DNA from 2 places in the Bacillus paramycoides genome. Region 1 is predicted to be linked to the other one. Evidence: a T-box and tRNA genes for the amino acid it is inferred to sense, from the RefSeq annotation. Region 1 holds a T-box; the other holds one or more tRNA genes.

Evidence for each region. A T-box is a leader RNA that pairs with one kind of tRNA and senses whether it is charged. The one in region 1 lies ahead of AAG068_RS16600 (tryptophan--tRNA ligase), so its partner is inferred to be a tRNA-Trp.
Region 2: it has a tRNA-Trp gene. The T-box ahead of AAG068_RS16600 (tryptophan--tRNA ligase) is inferred to sense a tRNA for this amino acid. The anticodon was not compared.

What each region holds. Positions count from the first base shown of each region.
Region 1 is NZ_CP152427.1:3,215,056-3,233,532, forward strand. Features, by position in the region: gene AAG068_RS16505 (NAD(P)H-dependent oxidoreductase) at 1-167, shown strand, start outside; gene AAG068_RS16510 (DUF1292 domain-containing protein) at 318-596, shown strand; gene AAG068_RS16515 (pyruvate kinase) at 640-1,713, opposite strand; gene AAG068_RS16520 (XoxI protein) at 1,979-2,455, shown strand; gene AAG068_RS16525 (hypothetical protein) at 2,526-3,458, shown strand; gene AAG068_RS16530 (hypothetical protein) at 3,509-4,219, opposite strand; gene AAG068_RS16535 (SDR family oxidoreductase) at 4,557-5,315, opposite strand; gene AAG068_RS16540 (putative ABC transporter permease subunit) at 5,374-7,032, opposite strand; gene AAG068_RS16545 (ABC transporter ATP-binding protein) at 7,025-7,750, opposite strand; gene AAG068_RS16550 (hypothetical protein) at 7,838-8,032, opposite strand; gene AAG068_RS16555 (DUF3796 domain-containing protein) at 8,212-8,571, shown strand; gene AAG068_RS16560 (helix-turn-helix transcriptional regulator) at 8,559-8,762, shown strand; gene AAG068_RS16565 (tubby C-terminal domain-like protein) at 8,818-9,780, opposite strand; gene AAG068_RS16570 (YjjG family noncanonical pyrimidine nucleotidase) at 9,953-10,663, opposite strand; gene AAG068_RS16575 (phosphotransferase family protein) at 10,844-11,776, opposite strand; gene AAG068_RS16580 (tyrosine-protein phosphatase) at 11,864-12,886, opposite strand; gene AAG068_RS16585 (GNAT family N-acetyltransferase) at 13,062-13,784, opposite strand; gene AAG068_RS16590 (DUF2785 domain-containing protein) at 13,908-14,747, shown strand; gene AAG068_RS16595 (NUDIX hydrolase) at 14,765-15,211, shown strand; gene AAG068_RS16600 (tryptophan--tRNA ligase) at 15,220-16,218, opposite strand; T-box leader at 16,262-16,469, opposite strand; gene AAG068_RS16605 (AI-2E family transporter) at 16,628-17,749, opposite strand; gene AAG068_RS16610 (GlsB/YeaQ/YmgE family stress response membrane protein) at 17,813-18,061, opposite strand; gene AAG068_RS16615 (GNAT family N-acetyltransferase) at 18,189-18,477, shown strand, end outside.
Region 2 is NZ_CP152427.1:742,566-748,612, forward strand. Features, by position in the region: rRNA gene AAG068_RS03715 (23S ribosomal RNA) at 1-350, shown strand, start outside; rRNA gene rrf (5S ribosomal RNA) at 454-569, shown strand; tRNA gene AAG068_RS03725 (tRNA-Val) at 575-650, shown strand; tRNA gene AAG068_RS03730 (tRNA-Tyr) at 659-742, shown strand; tRNA gene AAG068_RS03735 (tRNA-Gln) at 754-828, shown strand; tRNA gene AAG068_RS03740 (tRNA-Lys) at 833-908, shown strand; tRNA gene AAG068_RS03745 (tRNA-Leu) at 923-1,003, shown strand; tRNA gene AAG068_RS03750 (tRNA-Gly) at 1,033-1,107, shown strand; tRNA gene AAG068_RS03755 (tRNA-Leu) at 1,124-1,212, shown strand; tRNA gene AAG068_RS03760 (tRNA-Arg) at 1,216-1,289, shown strand; tRNA gene AAG068_RS03765 (tRNA-Pro) at 1,300-1,373, shown strand; tRNA gene AAG068_RS03770 (tRNA-Ala) at 1,390-1,462, shown strand; tRNA gene AAG068_RS03775 (tRNA-Ser) at 1,483-1,575, shown strand; tRNA gene AAG068_RS03780 (tRNA-Ser) at 1,630-1,722, shown strand; tRNA gene AAG068_RS03785 (tRNA-Met) at 1,750-1,826, shown strand; tRNA gene AAG068_RS03790 (tRNA-Asp) at 1,830-1,905, shown strand; tRNA gene AAG068_RS03795 (tRNA-Phe) at 1,914-1,989, shown strand; tRNA gene AAG068_RS03800 (tRNA-Thr) at 1,999-2,071, shown strand; tRNA gene AAG068_RS03805 (tRNA-Trp) at 2,078-2,148, shown strand; tRNA gene AAG068_RS03810 (tRNA-Ile) at 2,159-2,235, shown strand; tRNA gene AAG068_RS03815 (tRNA-Asn) at 2,246-2,320, shown strand; tRNA gene AAG068_RS03820 (tRNA-Glu) at 2,322-2,393, shown strand; gene AAG068_RS03825 (CBS domain-containing protein) at 2,525-2,944, shown strand; gene AAG068_RS03830 (DUF3965 domain-containing protein) at 3,239-4,390, shown strand; gene AAG068_RS03835 (hypothetical protein) at 4,619-4,957, opposite strand; gene AAG068_RS03840 (SH3 domain-containing protein) at 4,963-6,047, opposite strand, start outside.

The DNA of each region.
Region 1 (18,477 bases):
TAGAAGGATTTGATAAAGAGAAAGTAGATTCTTTACTTCGTCAAGAAGGCATTATAAAAGACAATAATCTTGAAGTATCAGTTATGGTTGCCTTTGGTTACCGTAAAGAAGAGCCAAAGCGTGATAAAACAAGACAGACTATGGATACAATTGTTGAATGGATTTAGTAAGATAACACGCGCTCCTTATAGCTGTATACGCATACTAAAGAAGTAGAATTTGATTTTTCTTATGTATGAAATTGATTTTTCATGGAAAGATATATTAGTATGTATGCAGTTTAAACGCTCTATTTATTAGAGCTGGACAGGAGGAGAATGAATATGTCTGATATTGAAGTTGGCGAAGTGTTTACTCTTAGTGATGAGAATAACGAAGAGCAAGAAGTAGAAGTACTTGGAGCAATGGATGTCGAAGGCGCAGAATATATTGCCGTTGCCTTTGTGGAGGATATCCAAACCGAAACTGAGGAAGACATTGATATTTTCTTTTTAAAAGTAGAAGAAGATAGTGAATTCTCATACATTGAGAATGATGAAGAGTTCGAAAAAGTATCTGCTGCGTTTGAAAAGATTTTGGATGAGCAAGAAGAATAGAATGAAACACAAGAGGACGGATGCATATCCGCCCTCTTTTTATTTATCCCGCATCCAAAGACTTATGTAGCAATTCCAGTACATCTTTCATCACAAAAGGACCGTCTTTTTTCACATGTTCCGCAAATTCTGAAACGAGACGTAATGTTTTTACACTTTCAATCGGATGCTCGCCTGACGCACTTTCAGCAGAAAGCATAACAGCGTTCGTTCCGTCGAGTACAGCTTGGAACACATCAGTTACTTCAGCTCTTGTTGGAATAGAATGATCTACCATAGATTGAAGCATTTGTGTCGCTGTAATAACATATGTATCCGTTCGATTACATTCCTGAATCATCATTTTCTGCAAGAGCGGAATAAATTGATACGGCAACTCTACTCCTAAATCCCCCCTTGCAATCATAATTCCATCTACTTCTTTACATATATCTTGAAAATTCTCGATTGCTTCCATCGTTTCTATTTTAGCAATTAAATTAGGAGCAGTTTCTTTATGCCCTTTTATAAAATCCCTTATTTCTTTTATATGGCTAGGTTTTCTCACAAAAGAACACGCAATAAAATCGACTTCCTCTTCTAAAAGAAACTGAATATCTTTTTTATCTTTCTCTGTAATAGCCGGTAAACTAACGCTTGCCCCTGGTAAGTTCACCCCTTTATGTGAGGAGATATTACCACCTGTTTTCACCTTTGTTTCTATTTTTTCCGTACTTACCTTCTCAACGATTAACTCAACTTCACCATCATTAATTAAAATTCTACTTCCAACTTTCACATCATTCGCAATTCCTTCATAATCAACACTTGCTTCTTCATTGCTCCCTGTAACTGGTTGCGTATGTAAAAGAAAAGAATCTCCCGCCTGAAGTGTAATTTGTTCTCCTTTTACTTCACCTAATCTTATTTTAGGGCCTTGTACATCACCTAAAATTTTAATAGAATCATCTAACGATTTGACTAAACGAATGATATCTTTATGACTTTCATGCGTGCCATGTGATAAATTCAACCTTACTATTTTCATGCCATTGTTTATTAACTGCGCTAACGTTTCTTTATTATTACTTGCTGGCCCAATTGTACAAATCCGATCAATTGTCATTTTTGTCACCATCCTTATTCTTTAGGATTGCCACATAAGCTTAAAATAACAGAGAAAATAAATAATAGATTTAAATTTACACGAATTTTATAAAGTTAAACCTTTTTCCTTTGCTGTATAAGCAATTAAAGATATATTCGCTTTATTGAAAATGAAGAAATGTTGAATCAAAAGTAAAAGAAAAGTTAAGTATGGGACAAGTTATTGAGAGTTTCAAAATTTTCATATATTGTATGAATTGAGTTCGAACTCAAAATTAAAAAAGGTGGGAAAATTAGTGAATATGAAAAAATCTTTATCGGTGACAACTTTAGGGTTAGCGGTTTTAAGTTTTGGTTTTACTAATAACGCAAGTGCTTCAGAGGTGGGCACTGCAGACAAACAGCCCGTTTTGGTTAACTATGATACTGTTCAATCAGCAAAAACATCTAATGTTCCTAGTTGGACTGTTGCAGCTGCACCTAAGAATGACTCTAACATTGGCGTGTATACTCCCTTTTTTGGTAACCCATATTCAGTTGCTAAATCGAAATCAACTACGATCGAAGACTATATTTATGCAAAAGCAAGAACTTTCAATGGCGATGGCTCGTTAGTAAATACAAAAAGTAATAGTGCAAAAAAATCATCTTTTGTAAGTGCTACAGCAACCAATACAAGCGTTTATTATGGAGATGATTACGCTATTGGTAATCATACCTATAAATTGAGTGGTTATAATGATGTGAACCACGAAACAAAAGCTTCCTGGTAAGAAAGAGAAAAAGATATGCAACTTGCATATCTTTTTTCTCTTATATTTTAAATAGATAGAGGTGCTATTTATGAAACGCATGTATATTATTATCAGTGTTGTACTTATTTCATTAATTATAATTTATGTTTTGTCCCATACTTCAACCATACAACCGCATACATCTCCTAAAGAAAATAAGCGAGAGCAACAAGCCAATACTATTTCTTATGGATTGAAAAATACTAAAGGTCAACATATTAACAATGGTAGTGAAATCACTATTGAAAATAATAAAATAAATGTATCATTATCATTCATACATAATGTTGATGAAGACCGAAAATACGGATTAATTGTCCTAGAAGATTACGAACAAAAACCTTTTAAGATAGAAGAAGTTGCTAATGAAGTATTACACTATTCTTTTAATATGAAACCGAATAGTTCAATTACTACGAAAATCTCTTTACACCCTTCTCCTAATGCAAGTGAATTAACCTTTTTAATCATTAAAAAACCTGAATATAAATTAAAAAACAATGACTTAAATAAGGCGGTTATATTAGAAGAGATCCTAAGTATGCGATACTCAATAAATCCTACTCAGGAGGGAAGCGAAAATACAAAGCTCACCTTTATAGATCCAAATGCTATTTTAAAAGATGATCTGTATGAACCATTATTTGTTACGAACAATGAAGAGAACTTACAAACTGTCTTCTCTGAAAAAGAAGGCGAACAATTAACCTTATCAAACGGTAATGAAACAAAAGATGAAATGACCTACGCAATCGTGGCATTTAAAGATTGGGAACAAGTAAAAATATTTAACAATAAAAAAGTCGTTTATACTGCGGTTGCACCTGAAACGAGACAAATTTTCAATTTCACATTACCTTCAGTGGGTCAAGAAAGTAATTTTCAGTTCGTCGCTTTTCCATTTCCTTATAAAACTAGCGAAGAAGATTATGTCAGTCAACAAGCATTCGGTTCATTTCGTATCGTAATTGAAAATAAATAGACTTTTACAGAAAACATAAAAAAGCCTACTTACACAGTAGGCTTTTAAAACTACGAAAGTTTCGTTAATAACTGAGTTAAATCTTTTTTCGTTTTCGTCGTTAATGACTTCATTTTATTAATATCTATCTTTTCTTTCTCCGCTCCTACAATTAACGGGTACATACTTTGTCCAATTGTTTCATATTCAGCTGGGTGTGATGCTTCTAGCTCTTTCTCAATCACATCCCACTTTTCATTTATTTGTTTTCCAAGTTTATTTACTGTTTCTAATTTCGGATTGGCAGCTAATTGCTTGTCTAAGCTATCAACTAGTGCAGCAACTTCTTTTACATTTGTTTTCACAGCTACGCTTTTCTTCGGATCTTTCGTTGTTTTTCCGTTTGCGTTTGTACTTGTACTTTGATCTGTTGTTTTTCCGCTTGTCGTTTGATCTTTCGTTTTTCCTGTCGTTTCTTTTTCTTTTGTTTTCACATTCTCATTTTGAGTTGACGTTTTACCGTTACTTTCTGTTCCTGATGATTCTTTCGTATTTTTTGCATCTTTATCTGTTTTTTCATTTGAAGAAGTATTTGTTTCTTTTTCAGTATCTTTTGTTGTTTTTGACGCTTCATCTGCACTTGTCGTTTTTGCTTCTCCTTCATTTTGCGCTGTTACTTGCTCTTTCTTTTCTGTCTCTTTATCTGCTGATGGACTACAAGCTGCCATAGTAAGCATTGTACCAATTGTTATCGATGCGATAGCGACCTTTTTCATTTTCATATAAATCCCCCTATGTTTACTTTATTTATCCTCCCCTTTACGATTCGATTTCCCCTTAAAAAATCCCTTTTCATACGAATCACCATCTTTCCGACAGTAATCTTCATAATAATACGTACAAAAACTGATAAATCAATTCGAATATTCGAGTTTCTTCTACTTCATTTTCCTTCTCTCTAACAAAAGAAAAAGAGTATATTGTCACATGAAGAATTACTATCTTCATATGACGATATACTCTCCTATCAATTTTTTATCTTTCTTGACATTTTATTTAAACAAAAAAATATTATTTTCTTTCATTTTTTGTTTTTCAACATTTGTTAACATAATATATTTATGAGTAACCACCGTTCGAATGAATAACTTGCCCCGTAATCCATTTTGCTTCTTCACTTACTAAAAAAGATATTAAGCGTGCTGCATCCGCTGGTTCTCCTACTTTACCTTGCGGAAACTTCCATACTAAATGATGCTTCAGCTCCTCTGTAATCCATCCTGTATTCGTCGGTCCAGGATCAACAGCATTCACTGTAATCCCCTTCTCCATCGCAACAGGTGCTACTGATTTTGTAAATGCTTCAATTGCTCCTTTCGTTGCTACGTATGCTAGTTCATCAGGCATTGGCCCTAGCGACTGTCCTGAAGTAAGGTTAATAATACTTCCACTCGTTTTCAGTGCATAATGTTTTATAAATAAAGAACTTAATAACATAGTAGCGCGAACATTCACTGTATAATGTTTATCTAACTGTTCTATATTTAATTCCTCAATTCTCGTATGAGTAGAATACGCTGCATTATTAATTAAAATAGATGGATCACCTAAACGTTCTGAGACCATATAAAACAAACGATTTGGCGAATACGACTGTGATAGATTAATTTCTGCCATTTCACAACGAACACCGTAACTTTCAATCTCCTCTTTCAACAAAAAGGGCTCTTTGTCATGCATTCCCCACGGCATCGCTTTATCATACTGAGACCAGTACGTGAAAAAAATGTCTATCCCTTTTTGAGCAAGCACCTTGCATACAGCTGCACCAATTCCATTTAGACGAGTTGCCCCTGTTACAATTGCTATTTTCTTCACCTTTTCTCCTCCATCTATGGATAAATCCTCTGCACGCGAATACAGAGGATCTATCTATTTATTCAATATTTGACAATATACGTTCTGCACCTAATTTTAAAATTTTAATGAAGATATAATTTACAATCGTAAACATTACAAATAAAACAATAAACATTACCCACAGTCCTACTTGAAGGAAGAAGTATAATAAACCTACTCCCGCAACAATAACTAAAGCTATAAAAATATTAGCTAAAAAATTCCACAAAGTTGTATATCGGCTCTTAAATAATTTCTGTTCTGTATCCCAATGAATATCTGCAGTTTGTGCATCCCAGCGTGTACCGATTAAATTAATTAACAGTAACCCGTTCGCACTTAGTAAAAACCACAGTAACATGAATACAGGAGAAATCCCCGCCACAACTGCCATCGTAATACCGAATACTGCTAAAATAATTACATTAATTAACCAAGCAGTAATCGCTTTTGCAAAAAAGATATCCGAAGCTTTTACAGGTAAATAACGATTCACAAACCATGAACTTCCATCACGTGAAAATGATGTTGTTGCGATGACGTTACTTCCCATTAAAAATAACGATGCACAAAGGCCAACACCAATTGCAAGACCTGCTGACTTTGGGTTATCAATATAACCTGTAATCCACTCTAAATTTCCATCTTGCACGAATAAAACAAAAAATAACATAATCGGCATAACGAAAGTTTGTACAATGCAATTTAAGAAAAATTGTGGTGTACGGAATAACGTTTTAAATTCTTTTTTCACATACGCTTTTAAATGTGAACTTTGTACCGTTGATTTCTGTAAGCCTTCTGCTGAAATAACCTCTTTTTTTGCTGTACTCGTTGAAAGTCCAATAACCCCTTTTAAATATGTACGCTCTGCAATGTAATAAAACAACACAAAAAATACAAATGAAATAAGTGCAAAGATTAATACGTATAAAGGTCCCTTCCAATTTGCATTTTCTACTAATGCCACTGCTCCAAAATATGTAGTTGGAAAATAGTTTGTCATTTGTACTAAAAGAGAAGATTGGTTGTTCGCTAGGTAATCCGCAATTGCATCTTCAGAAAACGAACTTTTATTTTTCCACTGTAAAAACACATTAATTCCTACAATAAATAGTATACTTACGATTCCAATAAATATATTGCCTCGATCTTTGTTTTTCGCTATATTTGTATACCTCATAATAACTGTCATCAGTAATGAAGCTAATACTAACGGCACAATCGGGAAGAGTAAGTAAATAAAAATCATGTATATGTAATATGTAATAAATGCACTACTTTTTAACCCGTACGTAATAAAGATTGGTAATAAAATGAATGAACTCATTACGTATTGTGTAATTAATACTGTTAAAAATTTTGCCGAAATAATCTGGGCTGGTTTCAATGGTAACGGCAATAACATTTCAATGTCATTACTATAGTAAAATACAGTTAAAATGTTCGTTATACTCATTAAAAATACCCATATACTCGCAATCGCAAGTCCCATTGCGATAATCATTCCTGGATCTTGCCCTAAATGTATCATTCCCTCATACATTGCGTGCGTGATAGAACCAAATAGTAAAAAGCCGACAAATAAAATGGCTACAAATGAAAATACATACGCCCATCGCTTCTTCTTATCTGTAATAAAATCTGCATAATTTAATTTCAATAATACTTTCGTTAACGTCAAAATTTTACTCATTGCCCGTCATCTCCAAGAACATTTTTTCAAGTGATTCATTGGATTTAAAATGATCTCTCATTTCATCTAAATCCCCTTTAAACTGAAGATTTCCCTTATTAATAATCGCAACGCGGTCACATAATTTTTCTGCCACTTCTAATACGTGTGTAGAGAAAAATACAATCTTTCCTTTATCCGCATGTTCTCTCATCATTTCTTTTAAAATATATGCAGATTTCGGATCAAGCCCTGTTAACGGTTCGTCTAAAACCCATACATCTGGCTCATGCACGAGCACACCAATAATAACGATTTTTTGTCTCATACCGTGCGAGTAACTTTGAATTTGATCCGATAACGCATTGTAAAGATCAAATTTCTTCGCTAAAGACTCAATTCGTTCTTGTCGTACTTCTTTCGGCACTTCATACATATCTGCCATAAAGTTTAAATATTCAATTCCCTTTAATCGTAAAAACATATCTGGGCTATCTGGGACATAACCAAACGTCTTTTTCGCTTCCATCGGATTTTTCATAATATCTATACCGTTAATCGTAATCGTCCCTTTGTCTACCCCATGAATACCAGTAATCATCTTAATTGTCGTTGATTTACCCGCACCATTCGGCCCTAAAAATCCAAAGATTTCTCCGCTAGGCACAGATAAACTTAAATCTTTTACTGCATAGGTAGACCCATTATAACTTTTTGACACATTCGTAATTTCAATCATTACATCCAACCCTTTCCTTAATTACCAAATAACTATATTAACATTATAGCATACTTCTATTTTTAGATTTTTGTATTTTTTCAGTTTTTAACCTTTAAAATAAATATACAAACCTAATCCAACGATTAAAACGACAGCTAGTATAATATAAATCATCGTAAGCCTTCTAATATTCCCCTTTGTCGCTTTACTATAATTTGCATCACCATTTCGCCCAATTAACACCGTCGCCACTACAGTAATGACTACAAGTAATACAACGATCATGATCCAAGTTAACATGCCTTCCTCCCCCTCCTTACAACCATTTTACAATATTATCCTCTTTATTTCGCAGTATATTTCCTCTTTTTACTATTATTATGAAAAGAATTGGAAAACTATTATTACTATACATTTTCACATGTGATATATTTATAACATAAAGAGAATTATTTCTAACATTGAAAGGAGAATCTATCGTGAAAACAACTTGGATAAAATATTTAGGATTTCTCGGTTTCTTCGGTTTCCTCGGCTTTTTTTATGAAAAAGGATTGTTTACTATGTTCTGTTTCTTCTCCTTTTTCACAACATATAGAACGGTTCAACACGATGAACTATTTGAACAAATCGTGAATAAATCGTGCCGCAATGCCTTTATCGTTACATTACTAACTACCGCTATCATTCTGTTTATTGAAATGTTATTTCCAAACCCGGCGCTACAAGAGATTGATATCGCTCTTATTTTCAGTACACTCATTCTTACTTTCGGCTTCTCTATGTTCTTTTACGATAAACCTGTTGATGAAACGGAAGATGCGCCATGGCGTTCGTAACGAAAATAAAAGAATACCGCGCCAAATTAAACATGACACAAGAAGATTTAGCGAACGCTGTTGGCGTACGCCGTGAAACGATTAGCCACCTCGAAAAAGGAAAATATAACCCTTCCTTACAACTCGCTCACGATATAGCGAAGGCACTTTATAGTACGATTGATGAGATTTTTATTTTTGAGGATAAATAAAAAATACCAGCATTCTTTTCACAAAGAATGCCGGTATTTTTCGTGTATACAATGATTACCCATACAAAATCGCATGAAATACGCCTAACAATAAATATTGATCCTCTATATAATTCTCATCATATACATTCATCTCAATATCATACATATCTTCCTCAAGACGAATATTCCATTCTGCGATTACATAGCCGTTTCGTAATAACTTTCCAAGTCCAATTGGAGTTTTGTGAACAACATATTCTTCCCTCTTATATGTAAAGGTAAATAAGAAATTTGCATCTAATAACTTTCCGTCACATATAAGTATTTCATGTTCTGCATCATGATGATCGATGTACGTTACTAAAATCCTTCTTTGACGCTGCCTACTTACATCCTTTGCAATGACGCGAATATTGTCCTTACTATCCTTTATTTCATAAATAATATTACTACCGACTTTCGGAATGAAATCTAGTACTTTCATCAACGTATTTTTATAATAGCCCCGTACTGCGCCTACTTTTTCGCTTTCATTATAAACCTCTATTGACATCGTATCCGCCTTACTATCACACGGTCGTTTATAAGAAAGCTGCATCATTCGCTCTCCTCTTAAGTACTGATCAAACGTCACAGGATATTCTATCGCGCGCAGTTCCTTATTTAGCTCATTCAAATAACGCCCAACGCTTTCTACTAACGCTGTAGTGGATATACGCTCTTGCAGTTCAAATTGCTGCCAACTGGAAGCAACTCTCCACTGATCTTCCTCTTCGTATAAGAATCCAAGAATTACTTCCTCACGATCACTCGTTTCATAATTCAACTGTTCGTTCTGCCCATGTTGCACTTGTTCCATCCACTGTCCTAAATAAATACCAAGCTCTGCAACCTTCATACATGACTTCTGAAAAAGTACGCTGTCACCGACAAGAATCGTTAAATCCCCTTCAATAAAGCCATTTGCATAAGCGGCATACCGTGGCTCATCCTTCTGCGGAATACTTTTGTCTAACTCAAATAAAAACGTTAACATTCTTTACTCACCTCTAGTTGTTACACCGATTATCGATATAAATTGAATGCAACTCAAATTATATCGACGATTTTTCCAATATATCTACCGTAACTCAAAATATATCAACGATTTTTTCGATATATCGACGATTCGACAAAGAATATCGACTTATCGACAAATATCAACACAATTAAAATGAAGCTACCTTTTCTTCAACCACTTCCACAACTTCTAAAATTTGTAGCAGACTCTCCACTTCATAAGTCGGCTTAACATCTGTCCTATTTTCTTTCAAACTCGGATTATACCAACACGTATCAATGCCGTAATCTTTTCCGCCTCTCATATCAGAAGTTAGTGAATCTCCGACCATTAGTACACTTGACCTATCAGTAATTCCAAACTTCTCAAATGCATAATCAAAAATCTCACGTGCTGGTTTTTGATGAGCAACCTCTTCTGAAATAATAATATGATCAAAGAAATTACATAAAGGCGAATTTCCAATTCTCGATTGTTGCACCTTCGTATATCCATTCGTAATAATACCTAACTTGCAATCTTGTAGATTCTCACATAATTGCACTGCACCTTCTATAAGGTGTACTTCTTTCCCTAAGTTTTCAAGGTATACATCGCTAAATTGCTGTGCATCTACTTTTATATTATGAAGGGCAAATAATTGTCTAAATCGATCTACCGCTAATTCACTTAGCGTAATCATTCTATTTTCTAAATCTCTCCATAATCCATTACTAATCTCTTTATAACTTGCAAGATAATCATTATACCCTGTAGGCATCCCGAACTGTACAAACGCATTATGTAATGCGTGTCTTTCCGTTTCAGGGAAATCTAATAATGTATCGTCTACGTCGAATAATATAACTTTGTATTTCATGATGTTCTTTCTCCTCAATTCTATTTCAAAAATTTATTCTCATAGCTTATAAAGTGAAACTTTAATCAGTGGGGGTTTTCTTCATCCCCCACTGATTATTAGTTGAACCAATCGGACTTTTATGGGCAGTTGATCACCCACCTAAATTCTTTGCTCTCGCTGAATTTTGAGGTGGGGGTCTTACTGCCCATTAAAACGGGATAAACTTTTATATATTTCGTGATGGATTGCTTTAACCCGCTCTTTATAGAATACACCTTTATCTTCTATTTTCAAATGTGCTATAAATAAGTTTGCAAGCATGACCGCTGTATCTAATCTATAAAATAAACTAACAATATGAGGAGTAGCGTTAAAGATACTATCATTCTTATATCCATCTTTAAATTCATCCCAACTAACCTCATTTGTTTCAGCTATTCTCATAAGCTCCAGTAATGGGTGACCAATTAGAGCGTTATCCCAATCAACTATCGCTTTAACCTCTCCATTATATCCAATTAAATTGGCCGGTCGAATATCCATATGTAGTAAGCACTTTTCATAATCTGCTGTACTAAGAATATGTTCAATTGTTTTCGTATCTGGAAGTTTCATTCCACAGTTCGTGATTGTATTAAACCCTTCTACCCGTTTCACAATTCGTTCTGCTATATACTTACTAATGAGCTCTCTAATGTTTTGTTCGTAATGTAAATCTTCATTTGGCATACTATGAAGCTTACTAACTAATTCGCCTATTTTGTACGCAGAAATTGGCATATGATCTGTACACACACAATCCAAAATTAAAAAATCAAGTTCGGTAGAAAGATGCAATCCGTGTATCTTTGGCACTGGAATACCTTTTGAATGACAAAACTCAGAGAGCTCTGCTTCCTTTTCTAATGAAATCCGACTATTAAATAAATCTTCATTTATATTTTCTACTTCTCTCTCCCACGGCACTCGAAAAGCTAAAGCTCCCTTTTCTGAATCTCCCCGAAAAACAATATTTTGCACTCCCGTTCCAATCACCTTTAAATTCTGAACAGCCAGTTCCTTATAATCTTGACTTAGTATTGTTGCTAGCTTCTCTTTTAACCCCTCTGCTTTTACACGTGTATGAATCATTTTATCCCCCGGTGCACAACAATCCTCCTAAACAAAATTATAACAACAATAAGAAAAGGAGGCTAATCCAATCAGCCTCCCTCATCATTATTTATCCTCTAACAATAACTCTTTCATTTCCTCTAACGACTCTTTCGTAAAGCCAATTGCTTTTTCAGCATACGCTTCAACTGAACCGTATTGCTTTTTCACTTCATCAATCGCAGCTTGTAAATATTCAGCACGTGCTTCAAACATTGCACCTAATATTACTCTACTTTCATCGTTTTGTAATTTTGCACCTAAAAAGGCCATCATTTTTTCATTTAACTTTTCACGGAAACCGTTACTTAGTAAGTAATCTTCCATTACTGTTTTTTCCGGTACACCTAGTAAAAGTAATAATAGTGCTGAGCCAAATCCAGTACGGTCTTTTCCAGCTGTACAATGGTTTACTAACGGTAAGTTTTCTGGGTTTTGCGCTAAGTTTAAGAAGCTCACGAATGCTTCATTACCACTTACGAAATCTTGATTCATTTTCACAAGATACTCGCCTGGTTTCCCTAACTTAGAAAGGTCACCAACTTGGAAAAATTCATTTATATTTAAATCTTTCGCTAAGTCTTGCATAACTGGTAAGCACACTTGACGAGCACCTGTAATCTCTGGATTCGGCTTATGCTTCACTTCAAAGTCTGTACGATAGTCACAAATTAACTTTAAGCCAGACTTTTGTAAATAGTCGATATCCCACTCTGTTAGTCCTGCTAATTCTTCAGAACGGTACAGTTTGCCCCATTTTACTTTACGGCCATCTGTCGTTTCATATCCTCCCATATCACGGAAGTTAAACGCGCCTTGTAATGGCAATCTACGCTCAGCTACTGTCACTGCTTGTCCATTACTACCTACTAGTCTAAAATATGGACGCTCATTTTCACTTGGGTTTACAAGTGTACATGATGATTCTCCATTTACCGTTGCAAGTAATTCTCCATTTTCTTCAATATGATCTGGCAAAGTACTCCAGTAAATGCGAACTTCCTCTATATTATTTTCCCACTTTATTTGTAACGTATTATCTTCATTTCTTTGTACAGTTGCTTGTAACCCATTTCTTTGCTGCTCCATTCTTTCACCAACGCTTTCTCATATAATCGAATCTTTCTTTATTGTATTATAGGAATATCTATTTTGTCGTTCTCATTTTTCTTTTTATCTTACAAAGAGGCAAAAAGTTCTTTTATTTGTTCATAAGTTGTACACGGATTCCCGTTAAACAAGTTCAAGAACCTTTTTCATCCTCCTAAAACACCCTCACATATCGCTCAGTACAACTTAGCAGCTGACATCCGTCCTTTTCAAAAACATCCTTCATCCACTCATTTTGTACATTTGTCTCGCCAATATAATAAGATGCACCTATTTCTTTTAAGACAAACATTGCTCCTGTAAAGAATGCTGCTTCGTATCCTTTATTTCGCATATTTGGAGCGACTGCGAAATACATGAGTTTTCCTTCTTCTAACGTTCCTCTTTCAATATGCGGAATTACAATTCCTATCGGCCCTTCATTGATACTCGCGGTTAAACAATGTTCTTTCCACTGCTCACCAATTTCTTGTAGCATCATATTTACAAATTGATCATAAGTGACTTGCTCTTCCGTCATTTCGTTCCAAAGAGAATAAAATGTATCTTCTCCTACTTCTTCAATCAGCTTAAAATCAATTTCACTTTCTACATCTTCTACTTCATATATATCCTTAAACACAATCATGTTTTCGGTAACATATTCAAATGAATACGTTTCGAAACATTTTTTATACACATCGTAATTGGGACTTTTTGACGAAATCTCAAAATGTAAGTTTTCTATTCCCTCTTTTTCAGCCTCAGCAACGCAATATTGCATGATTTCCTTTAATTGCGCTTCTGTAAAAGGCTCTGCATTATTTTCTTTTATCATGATAGAAGAAGCATTTCTTCTTATTTTAAAATGTTTTTCTAACTGTTCTATAGTCATCATATACTTCCCTCATCTATGTCATACTCGAATTTCTATTTGTTCTCCTTGCATGAGCAGGATTGTCCTTGAATATATAGAATACTAGAAAACATCGCATCTTTAAAGTGCGGAGGAGGTTCTCCATTGGATATTACAACGTTACAACAACAGTTAGAGCTTATACAACAAAATGACTATACGCAACTGCAACATATAGATATAAATGAGTTAACACTCAACATGCTTCAGTATATCGGAACGACTGATAGTTACGTTCGTTACCAACTTATATATAAATGTTTTGCGCATTTCATTCATCATGAATTCCTTATGGATGATCAGCTAAAATTACTGTTGCAAACTTGTTTAAGTGATGAGTATTTATATTGTGACATTTACTCCCCACATACAGATGGGGTTTTCACACGTTCTTACACTGTTTCGTTAATTGCGTTAATACTCCAATTCGCTAACTCGCACTATTTTTTTACAGAGGAGGATATCGAAGAAATAAAAAACAAACTCATTACATACACAAACTTAGAAACGGATTTTCGAGGCTATATTGAAAATAAAGGATGGGCTCATTGTCTTGCACACGTATCTGATGCCTTTACTGAAATTGTTCACAATTCCTATACGACTTTTGAGTGGTACGAAGAATTAATTCATTGTTTATTAAATAAAATCTTCATTCCATCTGACCTTTTTCATAACAATGAAGATGAACGAATTGTTACGCCGTTACTATCGATGCTATATCATGATTTCCGGCAAGATGAGTTAATTTCAATTATTCATAAAAAAATAAAAAGGCTTCCTCAAATTAGAAAACGCCTTTCGCTAAATGAATATTGTATTTTATGTGCCAACATTAAAACCTTTTTACGCACATTATTTTTCAGAACGAAAGATGACCATAACTTAGCCTTTACTGCACGTAAAACAGAAAGAATGTTAAAAGAACTTCCTAACTATTATTAAATACAAGGAGCAATGACATGGGTTATATTGAAGATATGAGAAATCTAGTAGGCAATCAACCACTTATTTTAATTGGCTCACACGCTATTATATTAAATGAGAAAAATGAAATATTACTGCAGCTCCGTACGGATTTTAACAGCTGGAGTATTATTGGCGGCGCCCTAGAATATAACGAAACGTTAGAAGATGCTTTAAAACGAGAAGTGTTTGAAGAAACTGGACTTATTATTAAAAATCCAGAACTATTCCGTACATACTCAGGGCCAGATTTCTTTCAAATCTATCCAAACGGCGATCAAGTACATGGTGTATTCGTTGTTTATATTTGCCGAGAATTTCATGGTGAACTTGTATGCGATCAAAGTGAATCAAAAGAACTACGCTTCTTTTCACTTGATGAATTACCTAATAATCTTCCTCCTGTTATTGAAAGGATTATTACAGATTATCTAAAAAAATAAGGGAACGCTTAACGTTCCCTCTCAAATCCAATCCGTTTCTTTATTTTTGCTAAATTTACCTTCGCGATTTCTCTTGCCCGCTCAGCACCTTTTTCTAATGCTTCGTATAATAAATTTGGCTCATTCATATACATAGCGTATTTCTCACGAGGTCCGGCTAATTCGCGGTCTACAACGTGAAACAACTCTTTTTTCACATCGCCCCATCCAATGCCAGTTTCATACTTTTCACGCATCAACAGTATTTCATCTTCCGTCGCAAATTCTTTATATATCGTAAATAACGTTTCTAATTCTTTCTGTTCATTCGGAAGTGAGGAGTCTGTTTTAATTTTAAAGATTAACTTTCGTAGTTTTTCTTGTTCTGCAAATAACGGGATCACATTTCCGTAACTTTTACTCATCTTCCTTCCATCAAGACCAGGTAAAATGGCACCTTCTTCTTGTATGACATACTGCGGAAGTGTAAATGTCGTGCCGAATGTATGATTAAAATACGTCGCAATATCACGCGCGATTTCAATATGCTGAATTTGATCTTTCCCGACTGGTACATGAGTTGCTTGAAATAGTAATATGTCAGCAGCCATTAAAATCGGGTACGTATATAATCCCATATTCACTCCTGCATCTAACTCTAAACCTGCTTCTTTATTTTGCTCCACCTTCGCTTTATACGCATGGGCACGGTTCATAAGCCCTTTCGGAGTTAGGCAAGCTAATATCCAAGCTAATTCTAGAATCTCCGGCACTTCTGTTTGCCTGTAAAAAATAACATCTTCACCAAGTCCGAGTGATAACCAAGTAGCTGCTACCTCTTTCGTATAATTACTGAACTTCTCTGGATCATGTACAGCATTTAACGCATGATAATCCGCTATAAAGTACAATGCTTTTCCTTCATTCTTTTTCGACATTTGCAGTGCAGGTTTAATTGCCCCAATATAATTCCCTAAATGCGGGTAACCTGTCGGCTTAATTCCTGTTAACATTATTTTTTCGCTCATCCTAACTCCTCCTTTCCAAAAATAAAAAGAGCCTCTCATCCTTAAAAAGGACGAGAGACTCCCGCGGTACCACCTTCATTAGCTATCATCATAGCTCACTTCAACTTCTTAACGTGAAGTAACCGTCTTTGCCTACTCATTTCAGCTAGAAGCTCTAGAGCCCATTCCATATTCATCCCTTACCGATTTCCACCACACATCAGCTCTCTGAAAAGTTTCGAATATGTACTCTTCTCTTTCATCGCTTTTCGTTATTTTTTACAGTTTATCACATTTCTCTTTTATCTAAAACTGAATTTTCTGTTTAACGAAAACAGAATTGATTTACAATTTAAAAACACAGCGAAATTGCAAATCAATTGTTACTAAAAAAGAGCTAAAACAGAACATTCTGTTTTAGCTCTTTTTCCTACGTATTCAACTTAACAAATCTATACCCGTGTGTCACTAACACTTTTAATATCGCATACCCTGGAATCGCTAAAATAATCCCCATAATACCAAATAAGTTTCCAGCAGTTAAAATGATAAATATGATTGTAATTGGATGAATATCTAACTTTTTCCCCATAACTTGCGGAGAAATAAATTTACCTTCTGCTAATTGTACAACCATCATAACGATAATTACTTTTAACACCATTGCTGGTGAGTCAATAAACGCAATAATTAAAGCTGGTGTAATTGCGATGATTGGCCCTACGTACGGAACGATATTTACAATCATCGCTAAAATTGCAAGCAGTACCGCATATTTAATACCAATAATAAGGTAACCAATTAATAGCATAATTCCGATAAACAAGCTAACAATAATTTGCCCTCTAATATACGAGCTAATCGCATAATGCATATCATCTAGTATTCTCATCGCTGCTGGCTGTCTTTGTTCTGAAATAAACTTTAAAAAGTGATTCGGTAATTGCTCACCATCTTTTAAAAGGTAGAACAATATAAATGGAACCATTACAAATGTTAAAACGACCTCTGTAATAGTACTTAAAAATCCAGTTACATTTCCAGTTACTGATGATAACGACTTCGTAAAATCAACTGTGTAGTCTTTTACCATACTCGCTACATCGATATTTAAATTCTCCTGAATTTTTCCTAATAAATTACTTTCTCCAAATCTACGTGCTGCTCTCTCAATTTCATGACCGAAATACGGTAAGTTATCTATTAATGCATCAATTTGATCTTTAATAATAGGAATAACCGTCAAGACTAAAAATACAAATAATCCTATTACTATTAAATATATAGAAGCTATCGATACAATTCTTGATACACCTTTCTTTTCGAGAAGCGAAACGAATGGATGCAAAATATAAAATAGTACACCCGCTAATAATACCGGGAAGAAAATTGTCTTTAAAAAGACGATAAACGGTGTAAAAACAAATGATATTTTTGTTAGTAATAAAATATTAATGAACAATAGTGCAAACCCAAGTAGCACTGCTAAATAATTGTGTTCTCTAAAAAACTTTTTCAACTTATCTCTTTTTCTTATATTTAATTTCTCCAACGAAACCACCTCTTCGAAAGATGAAAAGCCCTTATTCAGGGCTTTTCGTCATAATCTATATCTCTATTTCTTTGCAGCTTTCACTACAAATGATACAATAAGAATTAATACAATTGCACCTAATAATGCTGGCACAACATGAATCCCACCAAATGATGGCCCAAAAGATCCAAATAATCTACCACCTAACGAAGCACCTAATAAACCTGCGATAATATTTCCAAACATACCACCCGGAAAATTTTTACCCGTTATAGAACCTGCAATTGCACCTATAATAGCACCAACTATTAATGTGATAATCCATCCCATTTTTAGTCCTCCATTTCTATTATGGTGTATTTCTTTTTCATACTAAATTATTATGTAATTATTATATCCAAAAAAGAAAAATCTTGTCAAATCTATGAAAATAAAGTCTACAAGGAGGTTTTACCCTATGATTCAAAAATTAATAACAACTTCCCGCAACACCGCTACTTCTATTTTAAACATTCAAATACCCGCTTATGAAATCGAGGCAAAATATATAAATAGTACGGTTATCCCTCGCCTTTATGATACTGTAGCCGATATTCAATCCTGTGATGAAATGTTTTACGGCTATTTTTATGAAGATACACTTGCTGGGTTTATTTCTTTTAAAGTAGATGAAGAGGAAGTTGATATTCATCGTTTAGTAGTATCCCCTGATCATTTTCATAAAGGGATTGCAACAAAATTACTAC
Region 2 (6,047 bases), 2.5 Mb from region 1:
GCTGTTCGCCCATTAAAGCGGTACGCGAGCTGGGTTCAGAACGTCGTGAGACAGTTCGGTCCCTATCCGTCGTGGGCGTAGGAAATTTGAGAGGAGCTGTCCTTAGTACGAGAGGACCGGGATGGACGCACCGCTGGTGTACCAGTTGTTCTGCCAAGGGCATAGCTGGGTAGCTATGTGCGGAAGGGATAAGTGCTGAAAGCATCTAAGCATGAAGCCCCCCTCAAGATGAGATTTCCCATAGCGTAAGCTAGTAAGATCCCTGAAAGATGATCAGGTTGATAGGTTCGAGGTGGAAGCATGGTGACATGTGGAGCTGACGAATACTAATAGATCGAGGACTTAACCATATAATATGAAGCAAATGTTATCTAGTTTTGAAAGAATACAAAAAAACTTGTTGACTTTCAAAGTTAAATAAGTTATAATGATTCTTGTCTTAAATGAATACAGTCTGGTAATGATGGCAGAGAGGTCACACCCGTTCCCATACCGAACACGGAAGTTAAGCTCTCTAGCGCCGATGGTAGTTGGGACCTTGTCCCTGTGAGAGTAGGACGTTGCCAGGCAAAATGGAGGATTAGCTCAGCTGGGAGAGCACCTGCCTTACAAGCAGGGGGTCGGCGGTTCGATCCCGTCATCCTCCACCATATATGTTGGAGGGGTAGCGAAGTGGCTAAACGCGGCGGACTGTAAATCCGCTCCTTCGGGTTCGGCAGTTCGAATCTGCCCCCCTCCACCATTCTTAATTAATGGGCTATAGCCAAGCGGTAAGGCAACGGACTTTGACTCCGTCATGCGCTGGTTCGAATCCAGCTAGCCCAGCCATTAAGAGCCATTAGCTCAGTTGGTAGAGCATCTGACTTTTAATCAGAGGGTCGAAGGTTCGAGTCCTTCATGGCTCACCATTTTAACAAAATATGCGGGTGTGGCGGAATTGGCAGACGCACTAGACTTAGGATCTAGCGCCTTTGGCGTGGGGGTTCGACTCCCTTCACCCGCACTTTTAATAAAATAACTCATACATGTCTTGCGGAAGTAGTTCAGTGGTAGAATACAACCTTGCCAAGGTTGGGGTCGCGGGTTCGAATCCCGTCTTCCGCTCCAATTTCCAATATGACATGCCGGGGTGGCGGAACAGGCAGACGCACAGGACTTAAAATCCTGCGGTGGGTGACCACCGTGCGGGTTCGACCCCCGCCCTCGGCACCATATGCGCCCGTAGCTCAATTGGATAGAGCGTTTGACTACGGATCAAGAGGTTAGGGGTTCGACTCCTCTCGGGCGCGCTTTTATTAACGGGAAGTGGCTCAGCTTGGTAGAGCACCTGGTTTGGGACCAGGGGGTCGCAGGTTCAAATCCTGTCTTCCCGATTTTCCCAAAAAACATGGGGCCTTAGCTCAGCTGGGAGAGCGCCTGCCTTGCACGCAGGAGGTCAGCGGTTCGATCCCGCTAGGCTCCACTTTATTTATTATATGTCTCGGAGGTATACCCAAGTTCGGCTGAAGGGATCGGTCTTGAAAACCGACAGGCGGTGAGAATCGCGCGGGGGTTCGAATCCCTCTACCTCCTCCATTTTCTTTTTAAATGGTTTAGACATAAATAATATAATATTTCTTTTTCCTTCATGGAGGTATACCCAAGTTCGGCTGAAGGGATCGGTCTTGAAAACCGACAGGCGGCGAGAGTCGCGCGGGGGTTCGAATCCCTCTACCTCCTCCATTTTTTCTAAAGTAAATATTTTATCATCGCGGGGTGGAGCAGCACGGTAGCTCGTCGGGCTCATAACCCGAAGGTCGCAGGTTCAAATCCTGTCCCCGCAACCAAATGGTCCCGTGGTGTAGTGGTTAACATGCCTGCCTGTCACGCAGGAGATCGCCGGTTCGACCCCGGTCGGGACCGCCATTTATGTTGGCTCGGTAGCTCAGTCGGTAGAGCAGAGGACTGAAAATCCTCGTGTCGGCGGTTCGATTCCGTCCCGAGCCACCATTTTTTTATGCCGACTTAGCTCAATTGGTAGAGCAACTGACTTGTAATCAGTAGGTTGGGGGTTCAAGTCCTCTAGTCGGCATCCTTTAGGGGCATAGTTTAAAGGTAGAACTGAGGTCTCCAAAACCTCCAGTGTGGGTTCGATTCCTACTGCCCCTGTAAAGTATATGGGCCTATAGCTCAGCTGGTTAGAGCGCACGCCTGATAAGCGTGAGGTCGATGGTTCGAGTCCATTTAGGCCCACCATATATATTATTCCGCAGTAGCTCAGTGGTAGAGCTATCGGCTGTTAACCGATCGGTCGTAGGTTCGAGTCCTACCTGCGGAGCCATGGCCCGTTGGTCAAGTGGTTAAGACACCGCCCTTTCACGGCGGTAACACGGGTTCGAATCCCGTACGGGTCATAAAAAAAAGAGTCAGCATATTGCTGACTCTTTTTTATTGTGCGTTCATTCTCCTTTATCAACTGATTTTCCTGAAATAAATAAAGGGATTTAGGAAAAGCTATGGTATGTATAAAAAGGAGGAGATACAAATGACACGAGTGAGAGACTTGATGAGCACTCATATTGTACAGTGTACACCGTTAGACAATGTATATGAAGCCGCTGTAAAGATGAAAGAAGAATCGATTGGATTGATCCCAGTTGTTGAAAATGAACAAGTTGTTGGTCTTGTTACGGATCGAGATTTAGTTGTTCGAGGAATTGCTGAAAAACATCCTGGATCTAATAAAATTACAAATGTAATGACAACAAACATTGTTTCAGTTTCTCCAGATGATCCTATTGAAAAGGCTACAGAGTTAATGGCACAGTATCAAATTAGACGATTGCCAGTAGTTGAGAGTGGTCAACTCGTTGGGATGTTAGCACTAGGAGATTTAGCTATAAAAGAATCGGCAGATGATCAAGCGGGATTTGCTTTAAGTGAAATATCAGAGCATACGGAATGAAGTGAGACTTTAATTAGTGGAATAAGTTACGTATAAAAATCAGATACATTATTCTAGTATATAGGGTTAAGCTAATATGTTAGCATGATGTATCTGAGCCATTATATAATAAGTATACAGTTAGCAATTTCGACAGTTTATTTAAATTTGTCATTCCTAATTTTAAATAAGAGAAAAAATGATATACTGATAGATATAAGTATTATGAGGGATTTCGAATATAACAATATTTATTATTAATGATTTAATAATGGATTAATATTTCCTATGTAGACAAAAGGGAAGGGGAATTATATGAGGGTTATACAGCGCGATCCAAATTGGAATTTGGTTACAGATACATATATAGAACCAAATAATTTCGCTGAATTATTTTCTTTACTTGTACCTTGTCATCCAAAAGGTGAAGGGAAAGAAAGAACTATATTAGTGTGGAAAGAAAAAGAATTTTATAAAGAAGAAAATTTAGCGGCATTTATCGTATATGGAATGGATAAAGCAAAAAATTTACCACAGTTTCATAAAGATGAAATTCCAACTTTAGTACGTATTCTTCGTTTATGCCAAGAGATTGGCTGGTATGAAGAAGCGAATACTTTTATGGTAAATCAAGGCCTAGCTGAGTTTGTTCACACTTCATTGGAATATGAAACGTGGGATCTTTTGACACAAGCGGTTGCTTTAAACTATTTAATTATTAAATATCGTATTGGTGAATTAACTGATGAAGATGTAGAAATTTGGGATAGAGTTAAATTTAATGAGAAATGTATAATGGACTGTAAACATCTATTATCCCATAAAGAAGTATTAGAATTTACATTCTTTTATATGTGTAAGAGAGCTAAATCTCTATCAAAAGAGCAATTAAATAGTGATATGATGAGTCTAGCAATGTATTGTAATACTTTTGTATATGACTTATATACACATGACTTATTACGAAAATATCGTAAGTGTACAGACTTCCTATCATACTATGGACCTAGTCAAGCGGTGTTAGCTTGTCAAAGAGCTGTACTTTCTCAAATTTCAGATCGATTAGACCCACTCAAGACTACTCATGTAGATGATTATCTATATGTAATGAAAGATATGATGGAGCACATGACGATAGGAATAATGGATCGATATGATCATTTCATCGGAAAACTATTATCATATGTGCCATTTTTCGAAATGATTCAAGTTCCACAACATGCGTATTATTGTGAAGAATTATTGTATATTTGTAAGGGCATTGAATATAAAGAAGAAATATTACGCAATTATATATTTATACAATTACATGATTGTTTACCATCATTCTTTAAACTATTTCTTAAAAATAAGCGTTATGCAACGATTCATGATATTCTGTTCTATTGGTGTGATGATGAACAAAGAATGAGCTTAGAGAAAAAATATAATCTTAGCTTTATTTATGAAAAATATGCTTGCGGATAAAGAGCATTTTCTATATAAATTAAAAAGGATCTCAATTGTGAGATCCTTTTTAATTTATATAGAAAAGTAAGGAGAATGTAATTAAGACGAGAAATAACATTCCATAAAGGAGAAATTGTGCCGTATAGCTTCCTTGTATACCAAAAAAAGTATTTGTTTTTTTGTATAAATTCAATATATATTTTAGCGGATTATCTTTGAAAGATTGATACACAGTGTCTCCTCTTTCTAAGCTTCTTGTTCGTGTTTTTTGTTATTAGGAACATGAATGTATCTAGCTATGAATAATAAAACAGCCATAAAAAATACAGGAAATACGGTAGATAAATAAAAACCATTACTAATAATATTTGCTATTAGGGCACTTAATAGAAAGATGGCATTATAAATATGGGCAATTTTTTGTTTTAGTTGAACTTGAAAAGATTCCATCATAATTTCTAAAGCAACAAAAGCAATGATAATAGACAGAAATACAGTATTTGTATTGTAAATGATTAAACAACAGATTAAACCTAAAAAGGCTAAGTATTCAATTAAGAGAGGTATATTGATATTGCGTGGCATACAATTTACCTAACTAAATATGGCAGTGGGTTTACTGCATTTGTTTTTTCAAAATTCCATTCTCCATTGTGTAATTCAAAATGAAGATGTTGCCCGTATGAATGACCTGTGTTTCCCATATGACCTACTAATTGTCCAGCTTGTACTTGATCACCAGCTTGTACAGTGCGATCTTTCATGTGAGCATAGACTGTTGTATATAATTTCCCGTTTATTTGATGGGCGATGAACACAACATTGCCATAGCTAGCTGAATAATATGATTTCACAACTTTACCTGCCGCCGCCGCTTGGATAGAGACGTTACCTGGAGCTGCAATATCTATACCATAATGCATTTGTTCCCAGCGCATATCAAAGGTTGAGCTAATTTTTCCTTGTGTAGGGAATTTGAAAACTGCTGGAATGGAAGTAGGTTGAGCCGTTTGAGCTTGTGATTGCGTTTGGTTTTGCACCACATAATGTTTTGCGACATATCCGTACCCTGTACCAAAACGAATTTTATACCAAGTTCCTACAGTTTCTACTACTTGTAATTGTGTACCATTTTGTAATGAACCAAGCAGTGCACTACTTGTACTAGCGTTGCTACGTACATTAAGTTTAGGTGTTGCAACTGTGTATTTCGTATTATTTTGAACTGTGAGGCCTTTCACTAAAGCCTGTGAACCATTAGAAACGAATGCTTTTTGTACATAACCTGTTTTGCCATTATGTAAAATTTTATACCACTCGCCTTGTTCTTCTTCAATGGTAACGAATTTCCCATTTGGTAATACATCTAAAATTGAAGATTCTAAATTAGGTTCAGAACGAACGTTTAATGCATTGGCATTAACGATATATTGATTATTAGATTGAAGTTTGTTTTTTAGTAGAATAGAATCTTTTTGTACGTAACCTACTTTATTATTAACAGACACTTTATACCAACCATTAGTTGTTTCAAGTATGTTCACTTTCGTATTAAAGCGAATTGTATCAATTGATGAGCTATTTGCGTTATCTTTTGTATGTAAGGCTACTTGATCAACTTTTACATATCCAGTTTTCACATTAGATAATTGTTCAGCATTGGCTGTTTGTACAT